Regions from separate parts of the Paenibacillus sp. FSL W8-0439 genome, predicted to be linked through region 1. Evidence: predicted binding sites of a transcription regulator. Region 1 holds the regulator's gene; the other holds the start of a gene.
What was found. The regulator LexA, encoded in region 1, represses DNA repair genes until DNA is damaged. The targets are predictions, from matches to a motif close to CGAACATATGTTCG.
Positions count from the first base shown of each region.

Region 2: a site for LexA is predicted at 10,178-10,191, ahead of recA (recombinase RecA). Genes of this name have one in related genera too.

Region 1 covers NZ_JBBPAK010000001.1:3,195,033-3,207,538, reverse strand. Annotated here, with positions in the region: gene MKX36_RS13655 (transcriptional regulator) at 1-637, shown strand, start outside; gene MKX36_RS13650 (hypothetical protein) at 918-1,298, shown strand; gene MKX36_RS13645 (SDR family NAD(P)-dependent oxidoreductase) at 1,689-2,567, opposite strand; gene MKX36_RS13640 (MarR family winged helix-turn-helix transcriptional regulator) at 2,723-3,196, shown strand; gene MKX36_RS13635 (hypothetical protein) at 3,358-3,840, shown strand; gene MKX36_RS13630 (hypothetical protein) at 4,297-4,797, shown strand; gene MKX36_RS13625 (hypothetical protein) at 4,984-5,124, opposite strand; gene MKX36_RS13620 (hypothetical protein) at 5,166-5,330, opposite strand; gene lexA (transcriptional repressor LexA) at 5,752-6,378, opposite strand; gene MKX36_RS13610 (LysM peptidoglycan-binding domain-containing protein) at 6,568-6,936, shown strand; gene MKX36_RS13605 (DUF896 domain-containing protein) at 7,045-7,251, shown strand; gene MKX36_RS13600 (hypothetical protein) at 7,369-7,878, shown strand; gene MKX36_RS13595 (HAD family hydrolase) at 8,035-8,829, shown strand; gene MKX36_RS13590 (1,2-dihydroxy-3-keto-5-methylthiopentene dioxygenase) at 8,927-9,469, opposite strand; gene metH (methionine synthase) at 9,751-12,506, shown strand, end outside.
Region 2 covers NZ_JBBPAK010000001.1:2,198,097-2,210,602, reverse strand. Annotated here, with positions in the region: gene miaB (tRNA (N6-isopentenyl adenosine(37)-C2)-methylthiotransferase MiaB) at 1-1,445, opposite strand, end outside; gene pduL (phosphate propanoyltransferase) at 1,744-2,316, opposite strand; gene MKX36_RS09785 (low temperature requirement protein A) at 2,461-3,546, opposite strand; gene MKX36_RS09780 (dipeptidase) at 3,734-4,801, opposite strand; gene MKX36_RS09775 (stage V sporulation protein S) at 4,920-5,180, opposite strand; gene MKX36_RS09770 (TIGR00282 family metallophosphoesterase) at 5,310-6,104, opposite strand; gene rny (ribonuclease Y) at 6,181-7,725, opposite strand; gene MKX36_RS09760 (regulatory protein RecX) at 8,087-8,836, opposite strand; gene recA (recombinase RecA) at 9,047-10,108, opposite strand; gene MKX36_RS09750 (competence/damage-inducible protein A) at 10,334-11,602, opposite strand; gene pgsA (CDP-diacylglycerol--glycerol-3-phosphate 3-phosphatidyltransferase) at 11,698-12,285, opposite strand; gene MKX36_RS09740 (YajQ family cyclic di-GMP-binding protein) at 12,494-12,506, opposite strand, start outside.

The sequences.
Region 1 (12,506 bases):
AAGTGTCTGTGAAGCCCGAGGCGACTATCAACAAGCTTTACAATATACATACGCTTACACAGATTTGGATTGGGTCAAAGAGACTGACGAAGATACCCAATACTGGATTAGCTTGTTTCAGCATTGGGCAGAAGGTAATACTTATGTTAATAAACTTATGTCCGGAAACACTAGTGTGCTTCTAGACTTTGTTGATTATATAGGAACAACCGCCAATGAAAGTGAGAAGCTCTCAAAGTTGTTGAACATTATTATAGTAGCTAACCGATACAATTTGGATATAGATGGTGTACTTACAAAATTTAAAATAGACATTGATGCCTCTACTCAACTCCCGACATCTACTGATATGTACACCCAACAAGTGGTACCTGACTATATTGCATTGTTTTGTTATGAAATGGCCTATTATAATTTAAATAGGAAGAAGTACAGTGATGGTTTTAAACAATTATTATGTGCAATGGTAAAAGCACATATACTAAACAATGAAACATATTTCATAAACTGCACAGGTCTCTTTGCACATTTCCAAGCATATGCGTCTCCAGAGACCAGAGAAGAGTATTTTAAACTATTAGAAAAGGTGTGGTTAGACAATGTTGAAAAAAATGGCACTGTTAATCGTTGCGAGTAGCTTTTTATTTTTTATAACTGGTCCCGTCCTGACGCAACATATTCAGATCCTTGTACAAATTGGAGGTGCTTAAGCACAAAACTCTGCTAGCCTTATGGTTAGCAGAGTTTTTTAGTTAAAGGAATTGTTACACTACGCGCCGAGTGAGTCACTGAAGTGATCAGTTTTCAAGCATACATATAAATATTTTGATGACACAAAGTTATGACAAATTATATCTTCCTATGAAATGAGGTTTTTTAATGATTAATCATACCAATATTCTGAGAGGGGATACTCAATGAAGAAGTTCAAACCGATGTTGCTAGTCATGATTGCTGCTTTTCTAATGTTTGCTACAAGCGTTTCAGCTTCCAGCTACGTAACCACAACTAAATGGAAAAACGAAACCTACGCCCAAAGTGACAGTATTCATACAAATGGTGGAAAAGTTAGATTGCGTGGTGGTTATACTGGTCTAGGTAAAGCTACAATAATGTTTATGTATTCTGTTGACGGCACATCTAGGTATGGCCCAATCGGTACATATAGTTTTGATACTTTTATGAGCGGGAGAACATTTACTGATTATGTCGACGTACCTAGTGGAGGTTATTTTTACGTAGTTATTACTGGTGATGAAACTGCAGAAGCATACGGGAGAATAGACGACAAACAATAGATTACTATAGAGAAATTAATATATGTATGAAGCGACAAGAGTGACACAAGGCATACCGTAATCATAGTGAAGCTGGGGCCGTGACCCAAAAGATCGTGTTACGCCGCCTGGAGTGTAAATAGGTACTGTATGGAACACTGAGCCTCAGATTAATCGGAGGCTTATTTTTATGTGGACCAATTTACGAACTTATCAGTGTGACTGATAACGCGTGGGCTATCAACGTTATAAAGAACGAAATCACAAAGCTGAATGGGTTCGCTGCTGCTTTTTGGTGACTCATTCCGTTCATTGATTTAGCAAAAGATATGCTTGTATGTAGTGCGGGGTTTGCGTTATTGATGATTAATGCTTCATTCATTGCCGTCTTATCCCTTCATCAATCATTTCTTATGGAAGGAATCCCTTCTGTTCCAGCAAATCCTCTGTGACCTTCCACAGTTTTTGTTGCATCTTGGAATCTCCTCCAGGTGAGACTGGTTGAATAGATTTCCCAGTTCCGACGTTAAAGTATCCACCTGTTTTTTTATGATATTCCGGATCTACAATTAATCGGGTGATGATATCTGCTCCTCTTCGCGGATCTCCAAGATGAAGGATTTTCAACAATCGTTCTAATAGAGGGGCAAACCAAAGTTCTCGTCCCAATCCGGTAACATTGAATCCTGGATTTAGTGCATTTACGCTGATTCCCGTATCCGACCATCGTCTTGCCAGTTCAGCAGTGAACATAATATTCAATAATTTGGTCTTTCCATAGATGGGCGATGAGCCACGAGCGGTAAAGGCAGTTGTATCCGTTAAATCCTCGGGGAGCTTCAAAACTCCATGACGGCGTGAAGCTTCGGAGGCAACATTGACAACTCTGGCCTTGCCTACGTTCTGCAGGCACGGTTTTAGTGTATATGTTAACAGCCACGGCGATAAATAATTTATGGCAACCATTTCAGGAAACCCCTCGGGAGTGACGCGTTGCTCAAAAGCATGGATACCCGCATTGTTTAACAGCACATCAATATTAGAGTATGCGGCGGCTATCTCATCCCCGATTCGTTTAACATCCTTCAGTACCGATAAATCTCCATAAAAAAAGTCAACCTTCGCTGATGGGCTAACCAGCTCAATCTGTTTTCTTGTAGCTTCAGCACGTTCCCTACTCCTGGCAGTCAAAACAAGGTCAAAGCAGCCGCGTTTTCCCAATTCAACTGCGACTAGTTGTCCAAGACCACTGGTGGCACCTGTTATGACAACGGTAGTATTTTTAGACATTCGTCATTTCTCCTTCATGTGTTACAATTTTATTGGAATAGCCAATTCGGTGAGTTAGTACATTTGGTTGACATATGTCCACTATAATAATTTGGTTGATATATGTCAATCAAATTCGACTTGTGGTTTTTTTAACGAGAGAAAGGTGATTGAAGATGAAATATAATGAAGTTAAAAATGAACCAAGGGAGAAATTGGAGATTGAGTTGGGCGAGCAGCTTAACGCACTTATCAGCGCTTCACACGCCCTGAATGTCAGAGCTGCTGCGAAATTTGACTCCTCCTTACAACCTGCCGCCTTCCATATTGTTCGTTGGCTGTATTCTTATGGCCCAACAAATGCCGCCACTTTAGCGGAATCAACTGCGATGGATCGAAGTTCAGTGAGTCGTCTTGTCAAACAGCTTGAGTCTTTGGGGTATTTGAACAGAGAGGCCTCCCGAAGTGATGGACGAGGAATTGTATTATCTCTTACTGAGCATGGACAGCAAAAATTAATTGATGCGCTTAAGGAGAAAGAGTCCGTTTTCTATGAACGAATTTCGGACTGGGAAGATGCTGAGCTTCATAATTTTAACCAAATGCTTAGGCAATTTAATGGACTCCATCGCCACGGAACACAACCTTAAGAAGTGACCCGCATGTAAGGAGTTTGGATATAGAGTAGAAGTGGATAATGAAATCTACCCGAATGTGTATTTTTTATGTCAGACAAAGCTCCCCTTACTTTGACAATCAATAAGCCGTATGTTTATGGATGAAGATAAATAGGAAGGAAAGGATGAAAATAATGAGTATGAAATTAGGAAGGAAAACTACTTTATGTTTCTCCACAATTGCTCTCTTATTTTCAGTTTTGTCCCCGCTATCAGCCTCGGCAGATGTAGCAAGCGTCACCCATGACACCTATACAAACTCTTTAAATCAGGAATTAGTTTCATCTCAATTAGTAATTTTTAAAGATGACACAGCATATACAGATGTATCTATTGTCGGGAAAAGAGTGAAATTTTCGATTAGTGGTTTAGAAAACCCGTTTAACACTAATTATTACAATCGATTAGTCTGGACTAGTACTGATGAAGAACCAAATATAAAAAATATTCTGACAGTAAAAGTTGCGCCAAAGACAGGGTCGCTTTACAGTTCCAGCAACTATGAAAACCTTTCACTGATAAAACAAAAAATCAATTCTGACTCACCTGTATATGGATGGATTCAACTAGAATCCAAAGAGTGGGTTAAAGCAGGATCAGCTATAATCAAATATTAGAAAATTCCTAATGTGCAGTATAAGTAAATACTGTAAATAAGCGAAATCCCCGCCGACCAGCTAAGGTAGTGGGGATTTTTCAATATAAATTAAGACTTCATCAAATATTGACAGAGCCTTTTGGAGCAATTGTTGAAAGTAGTGTTCTTAAGAAGGGAAAAGTGTTTCGAAATCTGGAGAACCGCCATCACTAAGCCAACGGGTAGGGCCTTCAAAACTTCCATCGAGTGTAGCGGTAGCATAATCTTCATTGGAGCCATACAAAGTAATAGAGGTATTTTCTATTATTTGTATTTAATGTTATAAATGTGTAATTATTTTGTACATAGTTCATTAGTTGTGAAGAATATTCCTTACTTGTTCTTGTTTGTTACGATATGTTCATAAAAAGTTCACTTACATGAAAATTTGGTTGCAGCTAAAATAATCACATCCAAAAATGAAAGGTTGAATTAAATGCCAACAACTAAAAAGGAAAGCTTTTACTTTGGGGTTATTATGTGTTTTGGAATGGTCGTTATTATGACCTTCTATAATCTTTTGATTAACGGATTGATTGGAAAAATTAGCTTGATTACCATTGCTGTTGAATTTCTAATTGGATTTATTATAGCGCTCATTTTAGATTTATATATCGTGGGTCCTGTAGCAAAAAAAGTTGCTTTAAGTCTACCTTTTGATAAATCCAAAAAAATATTTTTAATTATCACGATTTCAACATGTATGGTGTTCGGAATGGCCTGTTCTATGTCTTCCTACGGTTTATTAACTTCAATTCTAAGTCAGGGTATTGGCGATCATTCATTATTTGAAGCCTATTTAGAAATTTTTATAAAGAACTTTGTTGTGGCCTATCCATTACAATTATTGGTTATGGGTCCTGTTGTTCGAGCCTTGTTTATAAAATTTATAAAGAAAAGCGGGCAAGTGGGACCTTATAAAAAAGTATTAAATTAAATAATAGAGCAAATCCATTGCAGCAATGTTAAGCTAATGAATGGTTTTACAGCTAGAAATGTTTAAGTTATGAAAATCGGATACAAGTTTGAGGAAGCTATAACTGGCGGGATTGGTAGTTTGGTGTATTATTTAACACAAAAAAAGCAGGAAGAATTCTTCCTGCTTTTTGCTTGAAAATAATTATTAACGTCTGCGTTGTCCATCATTCACGCTAAACAGATTAACAGCCAGTGCGTTACCTCTTGCACGCGCATTGGCTCTTTGGTTGGAACGGATGTTTAATCTTCTTCTTCTCAATTCACGGTTGCTGTGTCTTCTGCTCATAATATCACCTCCCTTCAAAGAAATGAAGGTACGGTTAAATCTTAATGATGTTTATGCTTACGCTTGGAAATTTTGATATTTAATGCGTTAGTTGCGAGTGCATTTCCGCTTCCTGTTTTAGCAGCTGCGGCTTGAAAGACTTTAACGACCAGATATCTGTTTTTCCCGATGCGATGCTTATACGTTTTAACTCTATTTCTGATCATCTGCATAACTCCTTTGCTTTAGGTCTGCTATATACATATGTCAATTGTGCTAGTAATGTATCAGCATAAATCTACTAAAGACAAAAAGAAGCTAGTACCTATGTTCCTAAATGTTTAACAAAAAAAGCTCATGCTAGCCTGCGTTCGCCTTCCCAACTTTACGTTATAGAGGAAGGCCACCGTAGGTTCATATGTGTCAAATTTCCATTTGTTTAGCTAATAAAAGTAAACAGTTCGAGATCAGAGTGGAACTATCTCGGATATGGGACGGATATAATAGTAGAGACAAATATAGGTTGCTGAAAAGGAAAGAATAGTTGGAGACACATACATAGTAAACATAATAACAATATAAAACCGGCTCGCCTAGGCGGCCGGTTTTATATTCGTGGTAGTATAACGGGGAAGAAAGCACGATAAATCAGTGGAAGTCCCGGAAGAGTCCAACAACCTTGCCCAATATGCTGACGTGTGTCAGTCGAAGTGGCTCAAAGGCTGGATTTTCAGGTTGAAGCCGGATATGATCTTTTTCTTTGTAAAAGGTTTTAACTGTAGCCTCGTCTTCATCTGTCATAGCTACTACAATGTCTCCGTTATCAGCGGTCTGCTGCTGACGCACGATTACATAGTCTCCGTTAGCAATACCAGCTTCAATCATGCTTTCGCCTACAACAGATAACATGAATATTTTATCCTCACCAACAAAGTGTTGGGGAAGAGGAAAGTAATCTTCAATATTTTCTGTCGCCGTAATAGGAAGACCAGCGGTTACTTTGCCGACGACGGGAACACGACTAATGGAGTAATTAATCAAGTTGCTGTTATCCGATTCGTCTTGACCGAGTAATTCAATAGCCCGTGGTTTCGTAGGATCGCGGCGAATGAGTCCTTTTTTCTCCAAACGATCCAAATGACCGTGAACCGTAGAACTGGAGGCCAATCCGACTGCCTCGCCTATTTCGCGCACAGAAGGGGGGTATCCCTTTAGACGCACTTCATTGCGGATAAATTCAAGAATGGCCTGCTGGCGGCTCGAAATCTTAGACATACCGTATCAACCCCATTTAGTAACGTTTGGGAAAATTATAGCATAGAACCTCCGTTCGTACAAACATAAGTTCTAAATAATCCCTAAAAATATTCACGAACTTTTGTTCTCTTTTCTATTGAACAAAACAAACGTTCGTGTTATATTGTGAAAAACATAAGAACAAACGTTTGGAGGACGCGGCCAATTATGAAATATAGCACTTATCAAAGTATTTTTCCGATGAATTTAGAGAATTTACAGGAGACCCGAAAAGAGGGTAAGGTACGTTTGTTACAGGCTCTTACCAATACTCTTTTACTTAAGCTTCTTATTCTAGTAATTATCGTTTGGGTTGCAGGGGCAGGTGTACTTACGGTTTTCGCAGCACCTCCAGTTTCCAATGAAGAAGTGATTAAGCTGACTGTACAACCTGGAGATACGTTATGGAAGATTGCCGTGAATCATAAACCGGAACGAATGGATACACGGGTATATATTGAAGGAATTGTACGTATTAACGGTTTGGAGGATCGGGGAGTGCAGGCAGGTCAGGTACTTAAGCTCCCACCCTTCTGATCTATAAGACTATAGAGCTTGTCAAGGAGCGCAATGAGGGAGCCTTGACAAGCTCTTTTCTACATGTCAAAGTGTATTATATCTTTGCTTTTATGGAGGGGACACAATTTGGATATAGACAGTTTGGTACAGCGCATTAATGAATTAGCGCGCAAAGCAAAAGCCGAAGGATTGACGGAAGAGGAAACCACGGAGCGCGCCAACCTTCGGGAAATTTATTTAGGCAACATTCGCCGTAATTTTCGGCAGCAACTTGAAACCATTGAATTTGTGGACGATGATACGTCGAAGGGAAATGGCGGGCTGAAGCATTAATGTTGCTAAAGCCTGCATCATTTGCCTTTTGTTATTAGGTATCTTTCTTGGTATCTATATAGATCAGCTTTAAGGCAATTGTTTTAATGTAATATTTATTGGGAAGGGAATTGAGAGATGGCCCGATCATTTGAAAGAAAAGTACGTAAAAACACAGCGCATTTAAATAAAACGCGCAAGAAACAAGGCATTCAAACCATTAACGGCGCAGGTTCAGCAATGGACATTTTCCGTGGCCGTAATATTACTGTGCCAATCATGCTGGCTGGTCTTGCTGTATTGTACATGCTTATGAGTTACTTTTTGACTAAGACCGGCATGCGGGGAATGGATTGGCTGGTATTTGGCTTGTACTTGATGCTGGCTGTTATCTTCTTCATTCGCCGTCCTTATTTAAAAGTGGGAAAAGATACCCTTTATATGTTAAAAGGTGGCAGAGAACGGCCGATGACGGCAGGGGACATGAAAGCCATCAAAATTGAAAAGGGTTACGTTACCGTTGAAAGAAAAGGGAAGGGCGGTAATTTTATTTTCACAAAATCACTGGGACGCTATGATACAGATGCCATCGCAGAGCGCCTTGAAAAATTTGCACTATCCAATCAGATACAGGTAGATAAGAAATAACCGATTTAGCCTGTAGCTCTGTAAGTAAGGCCGTATGATGTTATTTTTCATATAACATGGTGCGGCCACTTGCTTAATATGGGCACACATAATGATCTGATTCGTGACCAAACAGACAAGCTTACATATACAGTGGAAAGAGAGTGGATAATTCGTATGACGATTCAGGCGATAATGTTTGATCTTGATGATACCCTTCTGTGGGATGAACGTAGTGTAGAAGAGGCATTTGATGCAGCATGTCAAACAGGCTCCCGAGAAACAGGCGCTGATCCGAAAACGCTGGAAGAAGCCGTACGCAAGGAAGCGCGCGCTTTGTATGAATCCTATGAAACCTTTAGTTTTACTCAAATGATTGGCATTAATCCGTTTGAAGGACTGTGGGCGAATTTTACAGCAGGTGAGCAACCTGAATTCCGTCAATTGGAACAGTTGGCTCCTGTTTATCGTAAGGAATCATGGCGCAGAGGGCTTCAGCAACTGGGGATAGATAATGAGGAGTTGGCGGAAAAGTTAGCTGCTCAATTTGCTTCAGAAAGACGTGCACGTCCACATGTATATGAAGAAACGTTTGAAATTCTGGATCAATTGAAGGGACAATACAAGCTGCTATTGCTGACAAATGGTTCCCCTGATCTACAACAGGAGAAGCTGGATGGAGTTCCTCAATTGGCTCCTTTTTTTGATCATGTTGTCATTTCAGGTTCTTTTGGTCGGGGCAAGCCTGATCCTTCTATATTCCAGCATGCTTTGGGACTTCTAGGAATTGAACCTGGACAAGCTTTAATGGTAGGAGATAAGCTGACGACTGATATTCAAGGGGCTTTGTCAGCTGGTGTACATTCGGTGTGGTTGAATCGGAACGATAAAACCAATACTACAGAGATCAAGCCGAAGTTCCAAATCAAGCATTTGTCTGAGTTGCATGGAATTATTCAATCTTTAAAGTAAATAATCTACAGTCTTCTAAACAAGTATAAAGAAAACTCCCTTCGCTCGATATGCTACAGAGCAGAGGGAGTTTTCTTATTGACACAATACATCGTAATTATGCTGTAGTGAATGTTGGATCTTCGAACGGTTCAGCAATCCATCCATTTTCTTCGATGAACAAGCGGACTGCGACGATCTTTTGATTTTCCATTAAAGTGAAGAAGTGCGGTGTATTTTCAGGAACAGAAATAACGTCGCCTGGTGAAAGCTCTACATTAAAATAGCCGATCTCTTCAGAGCCTTTAATGATAAAAATCCCTTTACCAGCAACAATGGCGCGGATTTCATCCTCGGTATGGGTGTGAATTTGCTCGAACTTGGCCAGCAGCTCCTCCAAATTCGGCGTTGCTTCAGATAAAGTGATGACGTCCCAGATTTTATATCCGCGACGTGCGGCTAAATCTTTGATTTCAGGTTCAAATGTTTTAAGAACAGCGGCTTTTTGATCATCTGTCAAAGTAAAGTTTTCTTGCAGCTCCCCTGGCAGCTTGGAAGCATCCCAGTGTTCATACAATACCTGGTAGCTCTCCAAAAATTCACGTACTCGCTCTTCACCGCTAATTCGCTCATTCGTATTGCGTATAAAAATTTCTGCCATGCAAAAATCCCTCTTTTCCACTTGGATTAATGTTATATAAAGAATACCATGTCTTAACCAGTTGTACAATACAGGCTGAAGCATTTACATGGGAACGACTATAGTAATACGATACAGTTTAAAGACGTTCGTCTATAACGATGCATACTACAAAAATAGATCAGCTAAGTCGTTTGTAGAGAAGAATAGCCTGCATAAAACGTATGTTTTTACTTCAATCTATCTAAATGATACGGTTTCTGCTAAACTAGGATTTAACGTTTTGCGGGGGTGAAGAAATTTTGGATAAAGTTAGCTTGCAGGATGCGTTACAACGAAGAATACTCCTTCTTGATGGGGCTATGGGCACTATGATTCAGCAGGAAGACCTTTCTGCCGCTGATTTTGGTGGGGAAGAGTTAGAAGGCTGCAACGAGATGTTGGTCTTAACAAGACCGGATGTCATTCAAGGGATTCATGAAGCATACTTGGAGGCCGGAGCAGACCTGATTGAAACGAATACATTTGGAGCGACATCCGTCGTTTTGGCGGATTACGATATACCAGAACGTGCCCGTGAAATTAATCTGGTGGCGGCCAAACTGGCGCGTAACGCGGTGGATAAGTACAGCACTGCGGACAAGCCTCGTTTTGTTGTAGGAGCTATGGGTCCAACTACAAAAACCTTGTCTGTCACAGGCGGTGTTACATTTGTAGAGCTGATTGAAAGCTATCAGGAGCAGGCTTTGGCGCTTATTGAAGGTGGGGTAGATGTTCTTCTGTTGGAGACCTCACAGGATACGCTTAACGTTAAGGCAGGTAGCATTGGAATTCGTCAGGCTTTTGAGCAGACAGGGATTGAGCTTCCATTAATGATTTCTGGCACGATTGAGCCGATGGGAACAACGTTGGCCGGACAAAACATCGAATCCTTCTGCATATCACTCGAACATTTACATCCAATCTCGATTGGACTGAATTGTGCTACAGGTCCAGAGTTTATGCGTGATCATATTCGTTCTTTGTCTGAAATGTCCTCTGCAGCAATTAGCTGTTATCCAAATGCGGGCTTGCCCGATGAAAATGGTCAATACCATGAATCGCCGGATTCATTAGCTCGTAAAATGGCTGCTTTCGCTGAAAAAGGCTGGTTGAATATTGCGGGAGGCTGTTGCGGTACTACTCCAGAGCATATAAGAGTAATGAGTGAAAGTATGGCGCAGTTTGAGCCTCGTCAGCTCGTAGGTCATCATCCTCCTGCCGTATCAGGCATTGAGCCTGTGTATATTGAACAGGATAATCGTCCGTATATGGTTGGTGAGCGAACGAATGTTCTGGGTTCCCGGAAATTCAAGCGTTTGATCGTGGAAGGCAAATATGAAGAGGCGTCTGAAATTGCCCGCGCGCAGGTAAAAAGCGGAGCACATGTCATTGATATTTGTGTGCAAGATCCGGACCGTGATGAAATGATAGATATGGAAGCGTTCTTGAAACTGGTTGTAAACAAGGTGAAAGTACCATTGGTGATTGATACCACGGATATTAAAGTTATCGATAAAGCACTTCAATATTCGCAAGGTAAGGCAATTATTAACTCCATTAATTTGGAGGATGGTGAAGAGAAATTTGAGAAAATGGCTCCTATTATTCATAAATACGGCGCTGCTGTTGTTGTCGGAACGATTGATGAACGTGGACAGGCAATTGGGCGTGAGGATAAGCTCGAGGTAGCTAAGCGTTCTTATGATCTGTTGGTGAACCGTTACGGTTTGGCAGCGGAGGATATAATTTTTGATACGCTCGTATTCCCAGTAGGAACAGGGGATGAGCAATATATCGGTTCGGCTAAGGAAACGATTGAGGGCATACGTATCATTAAAGAAGCGCTTCCCGGGGTTCATACCATATTGGGCATCAGTAACGTATCCTTTGGTTTACCGGAAGCGGGTCGTGAAGTGCTCAATTCTGTCTATTTGTACGAATGCACCAAAGCGGGACTGGATTATGCAATTGTAAATACGGAGAAGCTTGAACGCTATGCATCGATCCCCGAGCATGAACGGAAATTGGCGGAAGACCTGATCTATAAAACAAATGACGATACGTTATCTGCATTTGTAGCAGCTTTCCGTAACAAGAAAGTGGAGAAAAAAGAGAAGATATCAAACCTTTCGCTCGAAGAACGGCTGGCTTCCTATGTAGTGGAGGGAAGTAAGGAGGGACTAATCCCGGATCTGGAGCAAGCGCTCGCTAAATATTCTTCTCTGGAGATTATTAACGGACCGCTAATGAAAGGGATGGAAGAAGTAGGACGTTTGTTTAACAACAACGAACTGATTGTTGCGGAGGTTCTACAAAGCGCTGAAGTAATGAAAGCATCCGTGGCTTATTTAGAGCCGTTCATGGAGAAGAATGAGTCCTCAGTAAAAGGTAAGATTTTGTTGGCTACGGTTAAAGGTGATGTGCATGATATAGGTAAGAATTTGGTGGAGATTATTCTATCCAACAATGGTTACCATATTGTAAATCTGGGTATAAAAGTACCACCAGAACGCATCATTGAGGCTTATCGTGAAGAAAAGGCTGACATGATCGGCCTGTCCGGTTTGCTTGTTAAATCGGCACAACAAATGGTGCTAACCGCGCAGGATTTGAAAAATGCGAACATTGATATTCCAATAATGGTTGGTGGAGCTGCCTTAACGCGTAAGTTTACTAAAAATCGTATTCGTCCTGAGTATGATGGGCTGGTAGCGTATGCGAAAGATGCTATGGATGGACTGGATATTGCCAATAAGCTTATGGACCCTGAGTCCCGTAAAAAAATGGCCGAGGACATGAAGGCTGAGCAGGAGGCGGAAGCGGCAACGGTCGTGGAGGCCAAGCCGCTCCCTAAGCTAACTCGGGCTGTACGCTCTAACATTGCTCAGGATTTGCCCGTCTATATCCCGCCGGATACGGATCGCCATGTACTGCGTAACTACCCACTGAATTATATTCTGCCTTATGTGAATATGCAGATGCTAATGGGGCATCATCTTGGCTTAAAAGGCAATGT
Region 2 (12,506 bases), 1.0 Mb from region 1:
TCAAAATGAACCAGCTTATTGGAACGAGTCCGACCAGCAAGCACGTTGCTGTCATTTTTGCTCTCGCCTTCCACCAGCACTTCCACCACTTCGCCACGCAATCGACTATTAAAGCGAAGGCTGTTTTGATTCACAGCAATGTTCAGACGCCGGAGACGCTCTTTTTTTACCGACATAGGCACATTATCTTCCATCGAAGCCGCTGGTGTGCCTTCACGTGGTGAATAAATAAATGTGTAGGCAAAGTCATAGCCCACTTCACGCACCAAAGATAGAGTATCTTCGAACTGTTCGTCTGTTTCACCCGGGAAACCGACGATAATATCTGTTGTCAGAGAAGCATGCGGAACAGCTGCTTTTATCTTCGCGGCCAGTTCCAGAACACGCTCACGAGTATATTTTCGGTTCATTTTCTTCAATATATCCGTATTACCGGATTGTACAGGCAAATGAATATGCTCCACCAGATTGCCACCCTTACCAAGGACTTCAACCAAATGGTCGTCAAAGTCACGCGGATGAGAGGTCGTAAAACGTACACGCGGAATATTGATTTTGCGCATATCATCCATCAGATCTCCGAATCTGTAATTCATATCCTTCAAATCCTTGCCATAGGCATTGACATTCTGACCCAACAAGGTAATCTCTTTAAATCCTTGACGGGCCAAATCCCGCACCTCAGCAATAACATCCTCTGGTCGGCGACTTCTTTCCTTACCACGTGTGAAGGGAACGATGCAATAGGTGCAAAACTTATCACAGCCGTACATGATGTTTACCCAAGCCCGCATACCCTCGCGCTTCTTCGGCAGGTTTTCGATAATGTCGCCCTCCTTGGACCACACTTCGACCACCATTTCTTTGCTAAAGAGTGCTTCCTTAACGAGCTGAGGCAAACGGTGAATATTATGGGTACCAAAGATCATATCGACAAAACCATGTTTTTGCATAATGCGGTTCACGACATTCTCTTCCTGCGACATGCAGCCACACACTCCGAGCAAAAGTCCTGGCTTTTCTGTTTTGAGATGCTTGAGGTGACCCAGCTCACCAAACACTTTATCTTCCGCATTTTCACGGATAGCGCAGGTGTTCAGTAAAATGATGTCTGCTTCCTTCCGATCCTCGGTTGCCTGGTAGCCCATTTGCTCCAGCAAACCTTTGATTGTTTCGGAATCATGCTCATTCATCTGGCAACCGAATGTATATACGATATAATGCTTGCCCTCACCGATATGCTTTAGCTCATCCGGGACTGCGTTATCATACAATACCTGTACGTCCTCTTTACCACGCTGCTTTTCTTTTCTATGGTTCGGCTCCGCCATAATGTTGATTTCACGTCCGCGAATACGAATCTTTTTGCTATGCTCATCTTCAGAAATAATCTTCGCATCCGAGAAATCAAAATATTTGGAGTAATCTTTTGTTTCCTTAGCCATTCGCTGGTCACTCCTTACACCATCTATTTCACGAGCTAATTTGTGATTTACTGTATCTTTAGGCAGTTGGTTATTTTATTTTATGCTCCAAAAAAACCTTTGAAAAAGGCATTACACTAAATTATAGCATGATTTATAGGTCATAGCCATAGATCATCCCCGGATACGAATCAGATGCAGTGTGATGCACAAAGTTTTTTATGTATAAGGTGAGCATTGGTGTATTTATAGTATATAAAAAAAGCCCGACTCTTTTGCAAGAATCGGACTTTTACAACTTGTGTATTCAATACGTGTATTAGTCTACGATTTCAGCAGTGTCACCGTTTTTCACACCGGCTCCGTTCGCTTCATCCGTGTCAATATGCATATCCAAAGCAAAAGAATCGGACACACGTGCAAGAACATTTTCAAATACAAGGCCACGTTCGCCGCCAACACGTACTTTCAGCAACTGCTTGTCCTTAATGTCCCATTTAGCTGCATCGGATGTATGGAAATGGATATGGCGGGCTGCTACGATAACGCCTTCTTGCAGTTCCACTTCTCCGGCTGGTCCTTTCACTGTGATTCCTGGTGTACCATCAATGCTACCGGATTCGCGTACAGGTGCCTTTACACCAATAGCAAAGGAATCTGTGCGAGAGATTTCCAGTTGGGAAGCTGGACGAGCTGGTCCCAAAATGCGAACCTTATCAAATTGGCCTTTAGGACCAATTACAGCTACCGTTTCATTTGCGGCAAATTGTCCTGGTTGGGACAAAGGTTTAAATTCAGTCAATTGATAGCCTGCTCCGAACAAGATTTCAATATGCTCTTGAGTCAGGTGAATATGACGGGCGGAAACGCCGACAGGTACGATTTTAGTCATCGTGTGGTCACTCCTTTTTCTCTATACAATACTTTACACATCTATGCTATTATACTCCTATTTCGACAAGAAAGAAAAGGATAGTGCATAAAGTTCCCTTTTTCGCCCTAACCAGCCATACATATCGTCCATATAAAACTGGGATCAAACCGTCATTTTTGCAAACAGAAGAAAGAAAAGCATGATCTCAGCTACGATGAGATGAGGAACTACAATAAATAAATTCAGAATAAACAGCGCACAGAGGATTCCAGTTAAGAAAAGAATGACTCTGAGACGAGGTTTAAGATGACTCAATCTGTACTGATGGAATACCAGCAAAACTGACAAAAAATAAATAAAAACAGAAGCAAAAGTAAAGCAAAGCACAAAAGTATAGGCTGCTTGCCCTAAAAATAAGAGCTGTATGGAAGCCGCAAGCATGCTAAGAGAAAGATAAATAAACAAATGACCATAGATAATAGTCTGTCCTGCTGTTTGTTTGGATTTGTCTACGCGCTTCTCTATATTCTCAAAATATTGCCACCAGATTGCGATGACCAATACAAATGTCAAAGCAGCAAAACCAATGGAAGAGATCGTGAAATGATCGGATTGTAAAACAGAAAGTATACTTATCACTGATTCTCCAAGCAGGATTAAGGTGAACTGTGCAAAACGCTCCAACAGATGCTCTGTATGGATAGGTGTGATCACCAATTTTTTACGACCGATTAATGGAACGAGGATATCAACAGCAATACCAGTATATAAAATCAAATATCGTACCCACGAGTCGAAGAAAAGGGAGAAGCTAGAGATGACTATCCCAACCCAAAGATAGGTTCCAAAAAAACGAGCTGTTTCCTGTTTATGAGCCGCTTCCTTGGGGGCCGAAAGTAAATATTGAACGACAGTCAAACCTCTTAAGCCAATATAGCCAACAAAAAAAGATACATAATACGCATCAAAATCTATATTAAGGCTAGCAGTCATGATTAACACAAAAAATAATTGCAAAATCATAAAAATTCGATGCGTTATACTGTCTTGACCAAAACGATTGTTATAGACTGTTTGCCCCACCCATGCCCACCAGATCGGAATAAAAATCAAAATAAACTTCTCTAAATTATGCCAACCAACACTACCATGCTCAACATGTAGTAAAACATGAGTTGCCTTGGACACAGCTGCTACAAACAATAAATCATAAAAGAGTTCAAGCCAGGTAACCTTTTTTATCAGCATTATGTAACGGAGCTCCCCTCTAGTATGGCAGTATAGCATGGTGCTTTCAGGCTCGCTTCTACGTATGCCCAATTTCGGAAAGCGTTATTTTAGCACCATGCAATCCTCGGATGCTCCAATTATTTCGTAATCGTTCTCGCTTTGTCAAGAAAATGCTCAGCCGAAAACAACTGCGATATTAAGCTATTTAGGACAACATTTTAGATGGCAGATTTGTTCTTAAATAGTCTAGTGCATGTTCTCCAAGCCATCCCTTGACCAGCTCCTCAGAGTAATGTTTCAGCAGTAGTTCTGCAAAAGCCGGATATTTCCCCGCGTGCTCCAGTCCTCTCACATGGGCCTCGATACCGTCAAAATCAGAGCCGAACATCAAATGTCTTTCACCACCCAATGAACAAATGTGCTCAATGTGCGGTAACAGATCCTCAGCGTGTACTGTACCCTGCTCTTTCAGAAACATCGTGACAAAGGTCAACCCAATTCGTCCGTTGCGGGCGATCAGCGCCCGAATCTGTTCGTCCCGCAAGTTACGGGGATGAGCACATCTCGCAAAGGCGTTCGAATGCGAAGCGATGGGCGGTAAGGCCGCCTCCTCCATCACTTCCCAAAAGCCTTGTAAGGACAAGTGTGATACATCTAGCAGCAGTCCCAGACTATTACAGCGATTGACCAAATCATGTCCCTTGCGGGTTAGACCGCCACCTCTAAGCTCCATAATGCCGTCAGCCGCCCAATTTGCATAATTCCACGTCAGCCCAATCAACCGTATTCCCAATGCATAGCACACATCCGCATAAAACGGGTTTCCTTCCAGCGCATCTACCCCTTCAAGTGAGAGTAAAGCCCAAGGTGACTCTGTATGATTCGTTCCATTACCATCCCAATTCCTTATTTTTCCAGCTTGCTTCTCTACGTCTGTCTGGTGTACTTGCTCCATTTGACGTGCAGCGGACATATTTTTAAGTGCTACCAATTCCTCTCTCCAAAGCAAAGGTTTTAACCCGCCTGAGGTAGAAGTCACATGCTGCCTGAACAGTTCAATTTGACGAACCACATGCTCAAATTTTGGCGTACCCAATACCTGTGAAATATATATAGCGAACGTTTGCAACTTTACGTTGCCTTCTAACAAACGCTCTTTTGTGACATCAAGCGATGAATGACTGAAATCTACCTGCGAATCGAGTTGCATTTTACATAACACGTCGCAGTGAAGATCAACGACTGGCCAATTCGCTTCAAACTTATCATTCATGCACTATACCCCCATTGGATTAAAGCCCACAAATTTATTTTGAAAACCATAGTAATTAAACCACAAAGCAAAAAAGCCCGTTTACAAAACGTAAACAGGCTCAGGCAACTTCCATTTATTATCTTGGCTCTACGATCAATTTGATCGCAGTCCGATCTTCTCCATCAATAACAATGTCTGTAAAAGCAGGAATACAAATCAAATCCACTCCGCTTGGTGCGACAAATCCCCGGGCAATGGCTACCGCTTTAATGGCTTGGTTTAGTGCACCCGCTCCAATCGCCTGTAATTCTGCATTTCCGCGTTCACGCAGTACTCCTGCGAGTGCGCCTGCAACTGAATTGGGATTGGATTTTGCTGATACTTTTAATACATCCATAGTAAGTACCTCCCCTGGGAATGATGATGGTTTGATTCCACTATTAGATGTTATTCGAGGGTCAGCAAAAAATTCCTGCTTTTTGGTGACAGTTTTCCTTATTCTTTCCTTAAGTAGCTCACAACAAAGTTAATCCATCCGCCATTCGTCTTCTTTAAGCCTGATTTTCTGAATTTTACGGGCTTTCCCATCGTCATCATTGAGCTCTACGCTGATGGCATGAAAGTGCCATTTGCCCATGTCCACTTGAAAGCGTACCGGAAGCTGGGTCTGAAATTTCTGTAATACAGCCTCTTTCTGCATACCAAGCACGCCCTCATAAGGACCTACCATTCCCGCATCTGTCTGATACGCAGTTCCTTGTGGCAAAATCGTATCGTCATTACTTTGTACGTGTGTATGTGTTCCTACCACGATTGATGCACGTCCATCCAGATGCCAGCCCATGGCAATTTTTTCGGAAGTGGCTTCAGCGTGAAAATCTACTAGAATATGTTTATGTTTTTTGCGCAGCTCGTCTACAATTTCATCTGCTGCCCGAAATGGACAGTCAATAGCTGGCAAAAAGGTTCTACCTTGCAGGTTAACAATGGCTAGTTCCTTACCTCCACCTTTTACAACAGTGTAACCCCGACCTGGTGTCCCTGGCGGAAAGTTAGCCGGACGGATGATCCGCGGCTCATCATCTATAAAATCAAATATCTCCTTATTGTCCCATGTATGATTGCCCATCGTAATCCCATGAACGCCCCAATCAAAAAACTCTCTAGCGATGGCTTGAGTAATTCCTCTTCCCGAAGCTGCATTTTCTCCGTTCACAATAATAACATGAGGGTTGTATTTTGATTTTAGCGAAGGGAGATTCTCCCTCAGTGCCTTTCTGCCTACACTGCCGACGATGTCTCCAATAAATAATACGTTGATAGAAAACCCTCCCTAGTCTGCCTTACATAATGAAAAGTGGCCCTACAAGCAGCGGCCACTTTTCATTGAAATGCTTTTATTTTGCGTATTCTACCGCACGGGTCTCGCGAATAACGGTAACCTTAATATGCCCTGGATAATCCAGTTCATTCTCAATCGTTTTCGTAATATCGCGGGCCAATCGGAATGCTTCCGCATCATCAATTTTCTCTGGCTGTACCATGACACGAACTTCGCGTCCGGCTTGAATTGCGTATGATTTCTCAACGCCTTCAAAAGATTCGGAGATGCGTTCGAGCTTCTCTAGACGACGGATGTACGTCTCTAGCGTTTCACGCCGCGCTCCCGGTCTTGCTGCTGACAGAGCATCTGCCGCTCCAACCAGCATGGCGATCACTGAAGTCGCTTCGCAGTCGCCGTGATGTGAAGCAATGCTGTTGATAACGACCGGGTGTTCCTTGTACTTCTTCGCCAGTTCCACGCCAATTTCAACGTGTGATCCTTCCACTTCGTGATCCAGCGCCTTCCCGATGTCATGCAGCAAGCCTGCCCGTCTTGCCAGTACAACGTCCTCGCCCAGTTCCCCGGCCATTAGACCTGTCAAGTATGCAACTTCCATCGAGTGCTTCAATACGTTCTGTCCGTAACTCGTACGGAACTTGAGACGTCCCAAGATCTTGATCAAATCCGGATGCAAGCTATGCACACCCACTTCAAAGGTGGCCTGTTCACCATACTCACGGATTCGTTCGTCCACCTCTTTACGGGATTTTTCCACCATCTCTTCAATACGAGCCGGATGTATCCGTCCGTCCGCTACGAGCTTCTCAAGAGCAGTACGCGCAATCTCTCTACGAATCGGATCAAATCCGGACAATATAACAGCTTCCGGCGTATCATCAATAATGAGGTCGATTCCAGTAAGGGTTTCAAGTGCACGAATGTTACGGCCTTCGCGTCCGATAATCCGGCCTTTCATTTCTTCGTTCGGCAATGTCACAACAGAAACCGTCGTTTCTGCTACATGATCTGCCGCACAGCGTTGGATGGCCAGTGTGATGATTTCACGGGACTTTTTGTCCGCTTCTTCTTTGGCCTGCTGTTCAATTTCCTTAATCATCTGAGCTGTTTCATGACGAACTTCCTGCTCTACGTTGGTCAGAATAATACTTCTTGCATCCTCCATCGTAAGATTAGAAATACGCTCCAACTCAGTTACCTGGCTCTTGTAAATCAAATCAATTTGCTGCTGGGTTTCATCGATTCGTTTCTCTTTGTTGGCCACTTGTTCTTCTTTGCGTTCCAGCGATTCCAATTTTTTATCCAGCGATTCTTCTTTTTGCAGCAATCTTCGTTCCTGTCGTTGAATTTCATTGCGACGTTCACGAGTTTCTTTTTCAGCTTCGGCACGGATGCGATGAATTTCATCTTTCGCTTCCAATACCGTTTCCTTCTTCAGCGCTTCTGCCTCTTTTTTCGCGTTCTCCACGATTTGCGCGGCAGCTTCTTCCGCACTGGAGATCTTAGCTTCTGCAATAGATTTGCGAATAAAATAACCAATCCCGAACCCAAAGAATAACGCGGCTACAGCAACGAGAACGAACCAGATCGCAGTCATCATACTGTTCACCTCCCCGTTGGTTCCTCCAAGGCATTCCTTGGGACTTTTTGAAATTGTCACATTTACTTTGATCGTCAAACTAAGATAACGACTCAAGGTCGCTTCATTTCATATGCACATGCTTTCACACGTACAATTCCGCCTGGCATAGCGGCATCACTTGTTATTTGGCGATGAGAACTTTACCGTGGATTCCGCTTTTTTGGAAGGAAAAAGGGCACTCCACAAATATCGTTTCATATATATTTTATTATTTGACAAATGGCATTGTCAAGGGAATGCAAACATTAGTAGACTACCGTGCAGCTGTCCATATCATAATCAGCTCATCTAGCCAGAAGTTCAGCTACCGTTTTGCAACTTATTCCTCCCAATGCAGTAATTCCTCGTCATCGAAAGCTCCGTCTTGCTCAGCCGCACTGAGATGATTGACCACGCGGCGTGTCATATCCCCCGAATATCCGCGTCTCATAAGAAACGGAAATGTTTTCCTTTTTTTATCCATTATATCACCACGTACCTGATTCCATTTCTTACGTCCAATCGACAATGCACTCTCCCACTCCTCATTGTCAGTGATCTCACCTAATGCTTCCCCGATAGAGGCTTTAGAGATGCCCTTCTGACGAAGTTCTTGTCTGATCCACATCTTACCCTTACGTTGGCTTGTTATACGCTGTCTTGCCCACTGACGGGCGTATAAATCATCATCTACAAGCTTCTCCCGTTGCAATCGCACCAATATCTCATCAATAACAGTCTGATCCACTTCCTTTTGCGCTAAACGCTGGGCAATTTCCTGACGTGTACGAGGCTTTTGCCCCAAATAGCGCAGCGCATGTACATAAGCCTGTTGTTTTTCATCTGCCAGAACGATATCTTCTAGTTCTTTTTTGACGAATGACGTTCCTTTGAACATGTTGTACTTGATCATTACATCTTCCAATACAGACAGTGAATATGGACCAAAATGAATGATGTATCTTCCACGGTTGCGTCTCTGCCCCTGCTCCACTCTAGTAATCATCAATTCCTCATGATCTGGAAAAAGAGAAATCCCTTGCTGTTTATCTTCTTCCGAAGTGTATTCATCTTTATCGTCCAACTGCACTATGTTTCCCTCACTTTGAAATTCACGAAAGCAGCCTATGATCACCTGCTACGCAAAAGTTAGATTCTGCTGACAAAGCAGACTGTATTTGATGCAAAAATGCCCTGCACAACTGTGCAGGGCATCAGAATTATGCTATTCAAACGGACTGTACCATAATCCCTAGGCTACAGTTCACATGACAGATCAAAAGCGAAGTCTCAGGCAAGCTTATTCAAGCTCCAGCAATTCCTGTTCTTCCTTGGCCTCCTGCGCTAACTCTTCTTCTGTCGGTGGAGCAATTGTTGTAATCAAATTACTGGCCACCCGGATTTTTTGCTCGATCGTACTAGCAATGTTCGGATTTTCCTTCAAAAATTGCTTTGCATTCTCACGTCCCTGACCAAGGCGCTCGCCTTCGTAGGAATACCAAGCTCCGCTCTTGTCGACAATGTCATGCTCCGTACCGATGTCAATCAAGCTTCCTTCTTTGGAAATACCCTCACCGTACATAATATCCACTTCGGCCTGACGGAAAGGAGGCGCAACTTTGTTCTTCACCACTTTAATACGTGTGCGGTTACCCACGATGTCGTTACCCATTTTCAAGCTTTCGATACGACGAACATCCAAACGTACCGTAGAGTAAAACTTCAAAGCACGTCCACCTGGTGTAGTTTCAGGGTTACCGAACATAACACCTACTTTTTCACGGAGCTGGTTGATAAAGATAGCAATGGTTTTCGATTTATTAATGGCTCCAGACAGCTTACGTAATGCCTGTGACATCAAACGCGCTTGAAGACCGACATGGGAATCTCCCATTTCGCCTTCAATCTCTGCCTTCGGTACAAGTGCCGCTACAGAGTCTATGACGATAATATCCACTGCCCCACTACGCACAAGAGCTTCGGCAATCTCCAATGCCTGCTCACCTGTATCTGGTTGCGATAGTAACAACTCATCAATATTGACACCCAGCTTGCTCGCATACGACGGATCAAGCGCATGCTCGGCATCGATAAAGGCGGCTTGTCCGCCTGTTTTTTGCACCTCTGCGATAGCATGAAGAGCTACTGTCGTTTTACCGGATGATTCCGGTCCATATACTTCAATAATCCGGCCTCTTGGAAAGCCGCCCGTTCCTAACGCAATATCCAAAGCAATCGAACCACTGGGGATTGTTTCCACTTGCATGTGAGTAGACTCACCCAACTTCATAATGGAACCTTTACCAAATTGCTTTTCTATTTGACGGAGCGCCATATCCAGCGCAGCACGACGATCTGACAATAAACTCACATCCTTCATTGTTTGTACTTTAATAATACCTTGTTTTGACACGCTTGCCAAGCATTTTTTCGAACATACATTCGTTTTTTTATTTCCCACAACTCTCTTCTATAATTAAACCTTTCTCATAAAACGAAAAAAGAACCGCTGGCAAAAAGCTTTGCAACGGTTCTTCCGATAAGAAGATTATATCATGAATATCTATCTAAAACAACTCATCGATAATTAAGAGAGTTTCTCGTTCTCTACCAATCGACGCCACAATCTGTACAAGATAGCTTTGACGGATCGCAAACGGATGGTCTCACGGTTACCGCTTAAATTTAGCTCATATACCTCCGTTTCCTTGTCACGCTGAGCAATACCAATATACACCAGACCGACTGGCTTTCGCTCGGAATATCCGGGCCCAGCTACACCAGTAACGGAAAGTCCGAAATCACTGTCCATAATCATTCTTGCCTGCTCTGCAAGCACAAGGGCTACTTCCTTACTCACTGCGCCTGGCGCATGATCGCCTTCCAAATAATCATAGGGCACATTGAGCAATTTCATCTTCATTTCATTGGAATAACACACGATTCCACCTTGAAACATAACAGCACTGCCAGGTATAGAAGTGATGTGTTCCATCAGCATACCGCCTGTACAGCTTTCCGCCGCACTCACAGTGAGTCCGCGTTTGGCCATTAAATCTACAATCACCTTCTCCAGCGTAACATCTTCACTTGCATACATATATTCGGAAAGACGTTGCTGAATTTGTACTTCCGTAGCCGTTAGCTTAATTAAAGCTTCACTCTCACTGGCCGCCTTGGTGGATATACGGATCGTAACTTCCCCTTCCTTGGCATAAGGAGCAATCGTGGGGTCCGTCTGGGATTGGATCAGATCTAGCAAGCGAGTTTCAAGAGCTGACTCACCGATCCCTGCAAATTTTAGCATTTTCGAATAAATTGGCATCTCCTCACCGCTCAATGCCTGCTGAAGCAACCATGGTTTAGCATGATTTGCAAACATAGGTTTAAGCTCCTTAGGCGGTCCGGGCAAAACCACATAAAATTTACCGTCCTGTGCAATCGCATCCCCTATAGCTAAACCTGTCTCATTTTCAAGCGGAGTGGCTCCTTCAATAGAAAGCGCCTGCCGGCGGTTATTCTCGGTCATTTCGACCCCGCGGTTCCGGAAAAACTGATCAAGCTTGTCCATGGCAAGACGATCTATCTGCAATTTCCGCCCCAATACAGCCGCTATCGCATCTTTTGTCAAATCGTCCTGAGTTGGTCCCAGCCCACCAGAAAACAAAATAATATCCGCACGCTTCTGAGCAAGTCGTACCGCTTCCTGAAGTCGATCCATGTTATCGCCAACTACAGTCTGAAAATATACATCAATGCCGATTGTAGCTAGCTCTTGTGATAAATATTGGGCATTTGTATTTACTATTTGTCCAAGTAATAACTCTGTTCCTACTGCAATAATTTCAGCTTTCATCAATTCGTCCTCCTATGATGCGTATATTGTGGGAATTATGTAAAGAAACAGCAATAAGTTAAGTCCCTATTGCTGTTTCCATAAGATTTATCCTGTTACACTTTAGAGGAGCTCAGCAAATGGATATTCTTCACAAAGTAATCAATACCCGAATAAATGGTGATTAACACAGCTGCCCATATCGCTATTAAATCAAACGGAATACCCAGAAAAACAAACGGGAAATTATTAATGAGCAGTGCTACAATAGCAACGATCTGGATGATCGTCTTTAATTTCCCCCAATTGCTTGCAGCAACCACAGAGCCATCCAATAAAGCGATCTGTCTTAGACCCGTAACCGCAAACTCACGACTGACAATCACAACAACAACCCATGAATCAATTTTTCCCATTTCTACCAAAGAAACCAAAATAGCAGTTACCAACAGCTTATCAGCAAGGGGGTCCAACAGCTTGCCCAAATTGGTGACCATATTATTTTTACGAGCCAAATATCCGTCAAGGCCGTCTGTGCTGGCTGCTACAAGGAAAATAATAGCCGCAATCAGCTGATTATACGGCAGCTTGAAAGCACCGATCTCAATCGGTGGCGGATAAAAATCAAAATCCACCAGCAAAGCCAGCATCATCACCGGGATAAGGCAAATCCGCGTTATTGTAATTCTGTTGGGTAAATTCACAACACACTCTCCCCTGATTATCGTACTTGATTACAAATGGCAGCTTTCAGATTGAAATCAATCCTATGTAAAATCGCTTTCGACGAGCGTTATACACCTTAATGTCTGCATTTTCGTTACAAGTATAATATGGCGCAAAACGCATGTCAAAATAACCTGCTGCACATCAAGCAACGTTTGTCCTACAAAATCTATGAGAGAAAACGGCTTATTTCATGTTT